Regions from separate parts of the Streptomyces sp. NPDC038200 genome, predicted to be linked through region 3. Evidence: riboswitches for the same ligand, from Rfam matches in the RefSeq annotation. Region 3 holds a riboswitch; each other region holds the start of a gene.
The links. Region 3 has a riboswitch for cobalamin ahead of ACZ7KF_RS37505 (cobalamin biosynthesis protein). Riboswitches for the same ligand answer to the same signal wherever they lie in the genome.

Region 1 (2,177 bases), on a different contig from region 3:
GATGCCGGTCTCGGGCATGGCGATCCGGGACCGTTCGGTGACGACGCGGACGCTGCCGTGCGCGGAGACGCCGACGCCGCCGCCCATGACGATGCCGTCCATGAGGGCGACGTACGGCTTGGGGTAGCGGGCGATGCGGGCGTTGAGGTGGTATTCGTCGCGCCAGAACGCGGCGGAGGCGGTGCCGTCGCCGTCACGGGCGTCGTCGTGGACGGCGCGGATGTCGCCGCCCGCGCACAGGCCCCGCTCCCCCGCGCCGGTGATGACGACGGTCTCGACGGCCGGGTCGTGCTCCCACGCGGTCAGGGCCGCGTCGATCCGGCGGACCATCTCGTGGTTGAGGGCGTTGAGCGCCCTGGGCCGGTTGAGCGTGATGTGGGCGGCCCGTCCCTCGGTGTGCAGCAGGACGGGGTGGGCGGCCGGGGGCGGGGCGGACCGTTCGCTGCCGGTCATCCGCATGCCTCCGTCAGGCCGCGGGCCACGATGACGCGCATGATCTCGTACGTTCCTTCCAGGATCCGGTGTGCCCGCAGGTCGCGGACGATCTTCTCGATGCCCCGTACCCGCCGAGAGGGCGGTGGCCGCCGTGCGGCTGGAGCGCGGCGGCGACCGAGCCCCGGTGACCGGGGCGAACCGCTTCGCCGTCGCACACGGTACGGCGCCTGCCGGTCGCCGCGCCGGGCGCGCGGGCGGTCTGCGTCACCGGAGCGCGGCCGGCCGGCTCCGTCACCGTGCCGGCCGGGCGGAAGCGGCACTCCGGTGCGTCGAGGAGCAGGCCCGCACGGTGGGGTGGTCAAGGCTCCGAGCGCCGTCGCGGTGGTGTGAAGGTGTACAGGTCGAGGATGTCCGGCAGAGGGGCCACGCCCGGGCCGCCGGCGCGTACCCAGGTGACGATGTCCTCGGTCGCGGCCTGGTCGTTGACGAGCCCCAGCCAGACCGGCCGCGCACCGGCGGCCCGGCCCGCGGCGGACGGCTGTACGACGATGACGTTGGCCTGGTCGCACACGTCCAGGCAGTCGGAGATGCGCACGGGCACCTCGGCGCGCAGCCGTGCGGTCTGCGCCGCGTGATCGACGCCCTGCACCTTGGGGCTGCCGCAGCAGCAGTCCCGGCACACGACGACCCGGCACGGCACCGGTCCGCTTCTCTCCCCGGCCTCGGCCGAGGCCGCTCCGGTCGGCCTCTTGGGCATACCGCGCCCCTCCCCTCCCGGGGAGATCCGCCCCGGTGTCGCGTGAGGAGGCGACCGCGTGAGTCTCCTGGCTCCCGGGTCACGGCTCGTCCCGCCTTCCCGCCCGGTCGGGGCGGTGGCCTGCCGGAACTCGCTCACCGGTCACAGTGGCGGGACCGCGCCGGATTCACACCGGCTTCCTCGGACCGCCGTCGCCTTATGTCGCCGGTCATCATTTCATCACCGGTGCCGGCCCGTCATCCGGGTCGGTCCGGCGAGCGGCCTCGTCCGGGGCGACGGCACGGCCGGTCGTGGCGGCTTCGCGAGGGACGCGGGACAAGGTCGTCAAGAATCGGGGGCATCTCGACGTGCGGGTCGGCACCGGGCTCGTGGGTGAAGAGCGCCTGGCCGCGCTGGAGGCCGAGGGCGCACGGCCGGTCCCGCTCGGCGCGGTACGCGTGCGGCTGCTGTACGACGGCAAGGACTCGTGCATCGTGATGCAGGACGTCGAGGGCAACGAGTTCTGCATCGACTGAGCGTCCTCCGAGCCGACGAGTTGCGCACCGGGCGCCCGAGGAGCCGCGGGCGTACGAGAGTTCCCCGCGCAGGGCCACCGGCCCGGCTCGCTGGTGCTTCGTCAGGTTCTGGTTCCGCCGGGCTGCGGGAAGGCCGGCAGCCGAGCGGTGGTGCCCGGTGCTGCGGTGGCCGAGCGGTGGTTCAGCGGGGTGCGGAGACCTCGTCGCGGACCCGTTCGGCGTGACCGGTCGACGGGCGGCCCCCCGCGTCGGGCCGGCGGTGGGTGCAGGTGTGGGTGCCGTCGGCGGCCCTCCGGTGCACATTGGCCGGATGCATAGGTCGACGCCGCTGATCGGCCGGTCGGTCGCGGGAGGGGCGTGACGGTTTCCCCGTCGGGCCGGTCGGCCGGATCCGCACATCCTCGCCGCACGGGCTTCACATTCCATGAGTGAATTGTTTTGCCCATGGCATCCGAATTCCCTTCCGCCCC
Region 2 (2,177 bases), on a different contig from region 3:
GCCGCGCAGGCGCAGACTGTTGCCGACCACGAAGACCGAGGAGAAGGCCATCGCCGCTCCCGCGATCATCGGGTTGAGCAGTCCGGCGGCGGCCGGCGGCAGGGCGGCGACGTTGTAGGCGAAGGGCCCGGAAGAGGTTGGACCGGATGGTGCCCAGCGTCTTGCGGGCGAGCCGGACGGCGTCCGCCGCGACCCGCAGGTCCCCGCGCACGAGAGTGAGGTCGCCCGCCTCGATCGCCGCGTCCGTGCCCGTGCCCATGGCGAGGCCGAGGTCGGCCTGGGCGAGGGCCGCCGCGTCGTTGACGCCGTCACCGACCATGGCCACCGAACGTCCCTCGGCCTGAAGGCGCTCGACCACGTCGACCTTGTCCTGCGGAAGCACCTCGGCGATGACGTGCTCCGGGTCGACGCCCACCTCGGCCGCCACGGTCTCGGCGACGGCCCGGTTGTCACCGGTCAGCAGGACGGGCGTCAGTCCGAGGGCAGGCAGTCGGCGGACGGCCTCGGGGCTGGTCTCCTTGACGGCGTCGGCGACTTCGAGGACCGCGCGGGCCTCGCCGTCCCGGGCCACGGCGATGGCCGTACGTCCGGCCGCCTCGGCGTCGGTCCTGGCAAGCGGAACTCGCCCTCTCCCGCCGCGCCTCGGGACGTACGGGCAGGACAGGGCGGCGACCGGGGATCTCGATTCCGCATCCGAATGACGGACGCGCCGCACCGCATCCCCGGCCGGGGCCGTAGGCTGGCCCGTGCAGCTGGTTCGCCCCGTCAGCCAGGCGGGAGGCGTCGCAAGAGGGAACCCGGTGGGAATCCGGGACTGCCCCGCAGCGGTGAGCGGGAACGACCGCCGTCATACGCACTGGGCCCGAGGAGGGCCTGGGAAGCGACGGCCAGTAGGTGTCCTCCTCGTGAGGACGTGCCCGTGAGTCCGAAGACCTGCCACCTGCCCGCGCGCGACCCACTCGGGCGCGGACATCCCGGTGACCTCGTGGGCGGGTCGGCGTGCACACCGAACGGACGGCCAGGGGCCGCTGCCGGCCGGTCCGTCACCCTTCGCGCTCACGTCCCGTCGCCAGGATCTCAGGGATTCATCTCGCGAAGGAGATCTCCGTGACCACGAAGTCCGCAGCCGCGGCAGCACGGGCGACCGTGTACGGCTACCCCCGCCAGGGTCGGCACCGGGAGCTGAAGAAGGCGGTCGAGGGGTACTGGAAGGGCCGCGTCACCGCCGACGCCCTGCGCGCCACCGCCGCCGGCCTGCGCCGCGCGAACTGGCGGCAGCTCGCCGAGGCGGGCATCCACGAGGTCCCCACCGGCGACTTCTCGTACTACGACCACGTCCTGGACACCACCGTCATGGTCGGCGCGATCCCCGCACGCCACCGAGCGGCCGTCGCCGCCGACCCACTGGACGGCTACTTCGCCATGGCGCGCGGCACACAGGACGTGGCGCCGCTGGAGATGACGAAGTGGTTCGACACCAACTACCACTACCTGGTGCCGGAGTTGAGCCCGGACACGGTGTTCTCCGCGAACTCCGCCAAGCAGGTCGCGGAGCTGACGGAGGCCCTTGCCCTGGGCCTGCGCGCCCGGCCCGTCCTGGTCGGCCCCGTCACCTATCTGCTTCTCGCCAAGCCCGCGCCGGGCGTGCCCGCCGGCTTCGAACCGCTCACCCTGCTCGACCGTCTGCTGCCCGTGTACGCCGAGGTCCTCGCCGACCTGCGCGCGGCCGGCGCCACTTGGGTGCAGCTGGACGAACCCGCCCTGGTCCAGGACCGCACCCCGGCCGAGCTGAACGCCGCCGCCCGCACCTACCGCGACCTCGGCGCCCTCACCGACCGTCCCCGGCTGCTGGTGGCGTCCTACTTCGGACGGCTCGGCGAGGCCCTGCCCGTGCTGGCCAAGGCACCGGTCGAGGGACTCGCCCTGGACTTCACCGAGGCGGCCGCGGCCAACCTGGACGACCTCGCGGCCGTGGGCGGCCTGCCCGGCAAGCGCCTGGTCGCCGGGGTCGTCGACGGCCGCAACATCTGGGTGAACGACCTGGGGAAGTCGCTCTCCACGCTCGGGACCCTGCTGGGGCTGGCGGACCGGGTGGACGTGTCCGCCTCCTCCTCCCTGCTGCACGTTCCGCTCGACACCGCCATGGAACGCGACATCGAGCCGCAGATCCTGCGCTG
Region 3 (2,177 bases):
CCCGCGCGCGCTCAGCTCGCCCACCGGCTTCCCCAGCAGCACCACCTGACTGCTCTGTTCGCCGCCGGGCTTGAGCAGCACCGGGTTCATCAGCGCGGTCGGCTCGATCCGGCACGCCTGGGCCTGCATGGCCTGCGCCCGTCCGATCTCCGCGCCCTCCCGTGTGACGAACGAGTTGAGGGACATGTTCTGCGCCTTGAACGGCGCCACTTGGACGCCCTGGCGCACCAGCCAGCGGCAGATGCCGGCGGTCACGACGCTCTTGCCCGCGTCGGAGGTGGTGCCGGCGACGAGAAGACCACCGTTCACTTCCCACGTCCTTTCAGGAGGCTGCGCGCGGCGACCGTGGTGCCGAGGGCGAGCAGGCCGACGCGGCGGGAGAGCCGTACGGCCCGGTCGATGTCGGTGACCCGGACCGGTCGTCCGGCGGCGCCGTTGAGCACGGGGCGGTGCTCGATGCGGCCCCCGTAGGACAGCGTCCCGCCCAGCCGGACGCCGAGGGCGCCCGCGAAGGAGGCTTCCACGGGACCGGCGTTGGGGCTCGGATGCCTGCGCGCGTCGGCCTTCCAGGCGCGCAGGGCGCCCCGCGGATCGGGTCCGGCCGCGGCGGCGAGCACGGCGGTCAGCCGGGCCCCGGGCCAGCCGGCGACGTCGTCGAGGCGGGCGGAGGCCCAGCCGTAGCGCCGGTGCCGGGGCGACTTGTGACCCACCATCGCGTCCAGGGTGTTGACCGCGCGGAACCCGAGCAGTCCGGGTACTCCGGCCACGGCACCCCAGACCAGCGCACCCACGACGGCGTCGGAGGTGTTCTCGGCGACCGACTCGACCACCGCCCGGGCCATGCCGTCGGCGTCCAGTGCCTGCGGGTCCCGGCCGCACAGATGGGGCAGCCGGGCCCGGGCGGCCTCGACGTCCCCGGCCGCCAGGGCGCGTCCGATGGTCCGGGCCTCCCGGGCGAGCGAGGTGCCGCCGACGACGGCCCAGGTGGCGGCGGCGGTCAGCGCGACGGAGGCGGTGCGGGAGGGGCGTACGGCGCGGGCGGCCAGCGCGCCCAGCGCGACGGCGCCACCGGCGCATACGGCGGTGTGCAGCGCGCCCCAGCCGCGGTGGTCGTGCCACAAGGCGCCTTCCACGGCTCCGGCCGCGCGGCCGAACGTGGCGACCGGATGCCCGCGGCGCGGATCGCCGAGGAGCAGGTCCCCCAGGACGCCGGCGGCGGCGCCGTACGCGTACGTGCGATCGGCACCCATCGGCTCAGCCGGCCGTGGGCACAGAAGCGGGCCTGGTACGGGTCCTTCGGCAGCCGGGCATGGCGATCTGTGTCCTCACTCAGGGTGTCCGCGCCCTGGTTCGACGTCAATCGGCGGTGAGAGTTCCTGGCTCCCGGGGTTCTTCCCCGGTGACAGTGGCGGGACCGCGCCGGATTCGCACCGGCTTCCTCTCCTGCCGCCGTACATGGCCTGGGCAGTCCACCACGCGTCCGGAAGGGCCGTCAACTTGCCTTTGACCTGGGATGCCGGACTGTGTGGAGGCCCACACCGCCGGCACGCCGGACGCCGTCGGACGGCCGGATCGCGGTGAATTCCCCTCGCGCGGAGGGCATTCGCCGGTCTCGCTCGTGCGCACGGACGGTGAGGATCTGCAAGGGCTCGTCCGTGTCATACGGGGCGCAACGGACGTGGGGAGGGAGGCGCGGTGGCGTATGCGGGCGAGATGCCGCTCGACGACGGCCGGATCGTGCCGCTGGAGGTGGCGGGCGAGGGCCCGGCGGGCGTCCGGCGGGTCGCGCGGGGCGGCCCGGTGGCCGGGGCGGCGGAGACCCTCCCGCAGGCCCGTGCACGCGCCGCGGACACACATCGGCCCTGCCGGCACCGCGGAGGCGGTGACCCGGCAGGGCCGACATCGGGCTTTCGGCGTCAGGCCTCGGCCATGCTCAGGAGTAGGCCGTGATCAGGCCTTGGCCATGATCAGGTAGATCCCGTACGCGACCGCCGCCGCGCACGCGGCGAAGCACACGTACGCACCGGTCATCGCCAGCCCGGCGGAACCGCCCTGGGCGGCGGCCTTCTCACGGCGCGCCAGGCCGTTGACACCGAGGGTGAACAGGGCCACCAGGCCCACCGTGAACGCGAGGCTCACACCGAAGACGGAGCCGAGGGCCGCCCAGTCGATCTTCA
Region 4 (2,177 bases), on a different contig from region 3:
GTGGACGTGGACCGGTACGTGAAGCTGTACCTGGAGACGGTGGCGCGCTAGCCAGGGCCTCTCGTTTGGATCATGCCGGGCTCGCGGGGTCTGATCCAACCGAAAGACCCTAGTCCGCGGCGGAGGCGGAGGCCGTCCAGCGCTCCTCCACCCGGGCGAAGCGCCAGTACGACAGCGCCACCGCCCACACCGCCACGAACAGGCCGACGATGAGATAGCCGACGTTGTCCAGGTCCAGGCCGGCGATCCAGCCGGTGACGTCGTCGTGCAGGTCCAGCTTCTCGTGCAGGACGCCGACCAGCTCGATCGTGCCGATGAAGAAGGCGACCGCGATGGACAGGCCGGTGATGGCGAGGTTGTAGAAGACCTTGCGCACGGGGTTCGCGAACGCCCACTGGTAGGCGAAGTTCATGAACGTGCCGTCCAGGGTGTCGAACAGGCTCATCCCGGCGGCGAACAGGAGCGGCAGGCAGAGGATCGCGTACCAGGGCAGACCGGCCGCCGCGCCCGAACCGGCCATCACCATCAGCGACACCTCGGTGGCCGTGTCGAAGCCGAGGCCGAAGAGGAAGCCCAGCGGGTACATCTGGCCCGGCCGGGACACGGACCTGGTGAGCCGGCCGAGGACGCGGTTCATGAACCCGCGCGAGTCCAGGTGCGCCTCGAGTTCCCGCTCGTCGTACGCCCCCGCGCGCATCGCGCGGAACACCTTCAGGATGCCCACCAGGGCGACGAGGTTCAGGGCCGCGATGAGATAGAGGAACGTGCCGGAGATCGTCGTACCGACGAAGCCGAGCACCTGGTGGGTGGTGGAGCCCTCGTTCATCACCTTCCCGGCGAGGGAGGTGCCGCCCGCGATCAGCAGCGCCAGCAGCACCACCACGCTGGAGTGCCCGAGCGCGAACCAGAACCCCACCGACACCGGCCGCTTGCCGTCGGCCATCAGCTTCCGGGTGGTGTTGTCGATCGCGGCGATGTGATCGGCGTCGAACGCGTGCCGCATGCCGAGGGTGTAGGCGGTGATGCCGAGCCCCACACCGAAGACGTCACCGCCGACCTTGTAGTGCCCCGGCGCGACCAGCAGGAAGAGGATCCCGAAGGCGACGACGTGCAGAGCGACGATCACCACCATCAGCCCCGCCGTCTTGACGGTGTCCTCTCGTCGCCAGCGGAAGGAAGCGGGCTCGGACTCGGGCAGGGACGTCCCGGGCAGGTTCATGCGGTCAGCTCCAGCACCTCGTGGATCTTTTCGTGCGCTGCCGTGGCCGGTCTCCTGGCTTACGGGTCGTGCGTCCGCCGTCCCTGCCTTCCCGGTCGTACGACCAGTGGCCCGGCGGTGCCGGACGGGACGGGAACTCCCCGATCACAGTGGCGAGGGCCGCGTCGACCTTGCATCGACTTCCCGAACACCACGGCCCGCCCACGGTAGAGGGACACACGGTTTCCTGCATAGCTGCGCACCTGCGCAGGTATTCAAGATCACAAAACGGGGCCTGCGAGGATGGCGGCATGCATCTCGTGCCTGCCGACCGAGCCGACCGTCGGACCATCGACGGTCACCGGGTGTGCGAGGCGATCGCCGCCATCGGCGACGCGGACCGCCTGCGCACCTGGGCCGAGCGCTTCTCCCTGCTGGCCGACGCCAACCGGCTCGCGCTGCTGCTCGCCCTGCACCGCACCGGCCCGCTCGCCGTCTCCGACCTGGCGATCGCCACCGGAATGAACGACCCCGCCGTCTCCCAGGCCCTGCGGCTGCTGCGGGCCGCGGGGGTCGTGGCGGGCGAGAAGGAGGGGCGCGTGGTGCGGTACCGCGTGGTGGACGCGGAGATGCGGGGACTGCTGGAGCACTGCGGAGACTGACCCGCACGGCCGTGCGTCGCCCGGCCGGACGTTTCCGATTCCCGGCGATGTGGACAGAGTCTGTCCATGGCAGACCTTTCGTCCAGGAATCCCGACTGGTGGCGCCAGGCCGTCATCTACCAGGTCTATCCACGCAGCTTCGCCGACGCCGACGGCGACGGCCTCGGCGACCTCAGGGGCGTCACCGAGCGGCTGAACCACCTCGCCGCGCTCGGTGTGGACGCCCTGTGGCTGAGCCCCTTCTACCCCTCCGAACTCGCCGACGGCGGCTACGACGTCGCCGACCCCCGCGGAGTCGACGAGCGCCTCGGCACCCT

Region 1: it holds a riboswitch for cobalamin, as region 3 does, so the genes downstream of both, ACZ7KF_RS23985 ((2Fe-2S) ferredoxin domain-containing protein) here and ACZ7KF_RS37505 (cobalamin biosynthesis protein) in region 3, are expected to answer to the same signal.
Region 2: it holds a riboswitch for cobalamin, as region 3 does, so the genes downstream of both, metE (5-methyltetrahydropteroyltriglutamate--homocysteine S-methyltransferase) here and ACZ7KF_RS37505 (cobalamin biosynthesis protein) in region 3, are expected to answer to the same signal.
Region 4: it holds a riboswitch for cobalamin, as region 3 does, so the genes downstream of both, nicT (Nickel transporter NicT) here and ACZ7KF_RS37505 (cobalamin biosynthesis protein) in region 3, are expected to answer to the same signal.

What each region holds. Positions count from the first base shown of each region.
Region 1 is NZ_JBVJYH010000012.1:41,994-44,170, forward strand. It holds gene ACZ7KF_RS23975 (enoyl-CoA hydratase/isomerase family protein) at 1-453, opposite strand, end outside; partial or broken gene ACZ7KF_RS23980 (acyl-CoA dehydrogenase family protein) at 450-772, opposite strand; gene ACZ7KF_RS23985 ((2Fe-2S) ferredoxin domain-containing protein) at 794-1,192, opposite strand; cobalamin riboswitch at 1,254-1,373, opposite strand; partial or broken gene ACZ7KF_RS23990 (VOC family protein) at 1,510-1,707, shown strand.
Region 2 is NZ_JBVJYH010000012.1:35,718-37,894, forward strand. It holds partial or broken gene ACZ7KF_RS23950 (HAD-IC family P-type ATPase) at 1-613, opposite strand, end outside; cobalamin riboswitch at 737-955, shown strand; gene metE (5-methyltetrahydropteroyltriglutamate--homocysteine S-methyltransferase) at 1,108-2,177, shown strand, end outside.
Region 3 is NZ_JBVJYH010000028.1:25,247-27,423, forward strand. It holds gene ACZ7KF_RS37500 (cobyric acid synthase) at 1-309, opposite strand, end outside; gene ACZ7KF_RS37505 (cobalamin biosynthesis protein) at 306-1,250, opposite strand; cobalamin riboswitch at 1,349-1,489, opposite strand; gene ACZ7KF_RS37510 (hypothetical protein) at 1,951-2,177, opposite strand, start outside.
Region 4 is NZ_JBVJYH010000006.1:399,443-401,619, forward strand. It holds gene ACZ7KF_RS16275 (nucleoside hydrolase) at 1-51, shown strand, start outside; gene nicT (Nickel transporter NicT) at 110-1,219, opposite strand; cobalamin riboswitch at 1,247-1,429, opposite strand; gene ACZ7KF_RS16285 (ArsR/SmtB family transcription factor) at 1,510-1,860, shown strand; gene ACZ7KF_RS16290 (glycoside hydrolase family 13 protein) at 1,927-2,177, shown strand, end outside.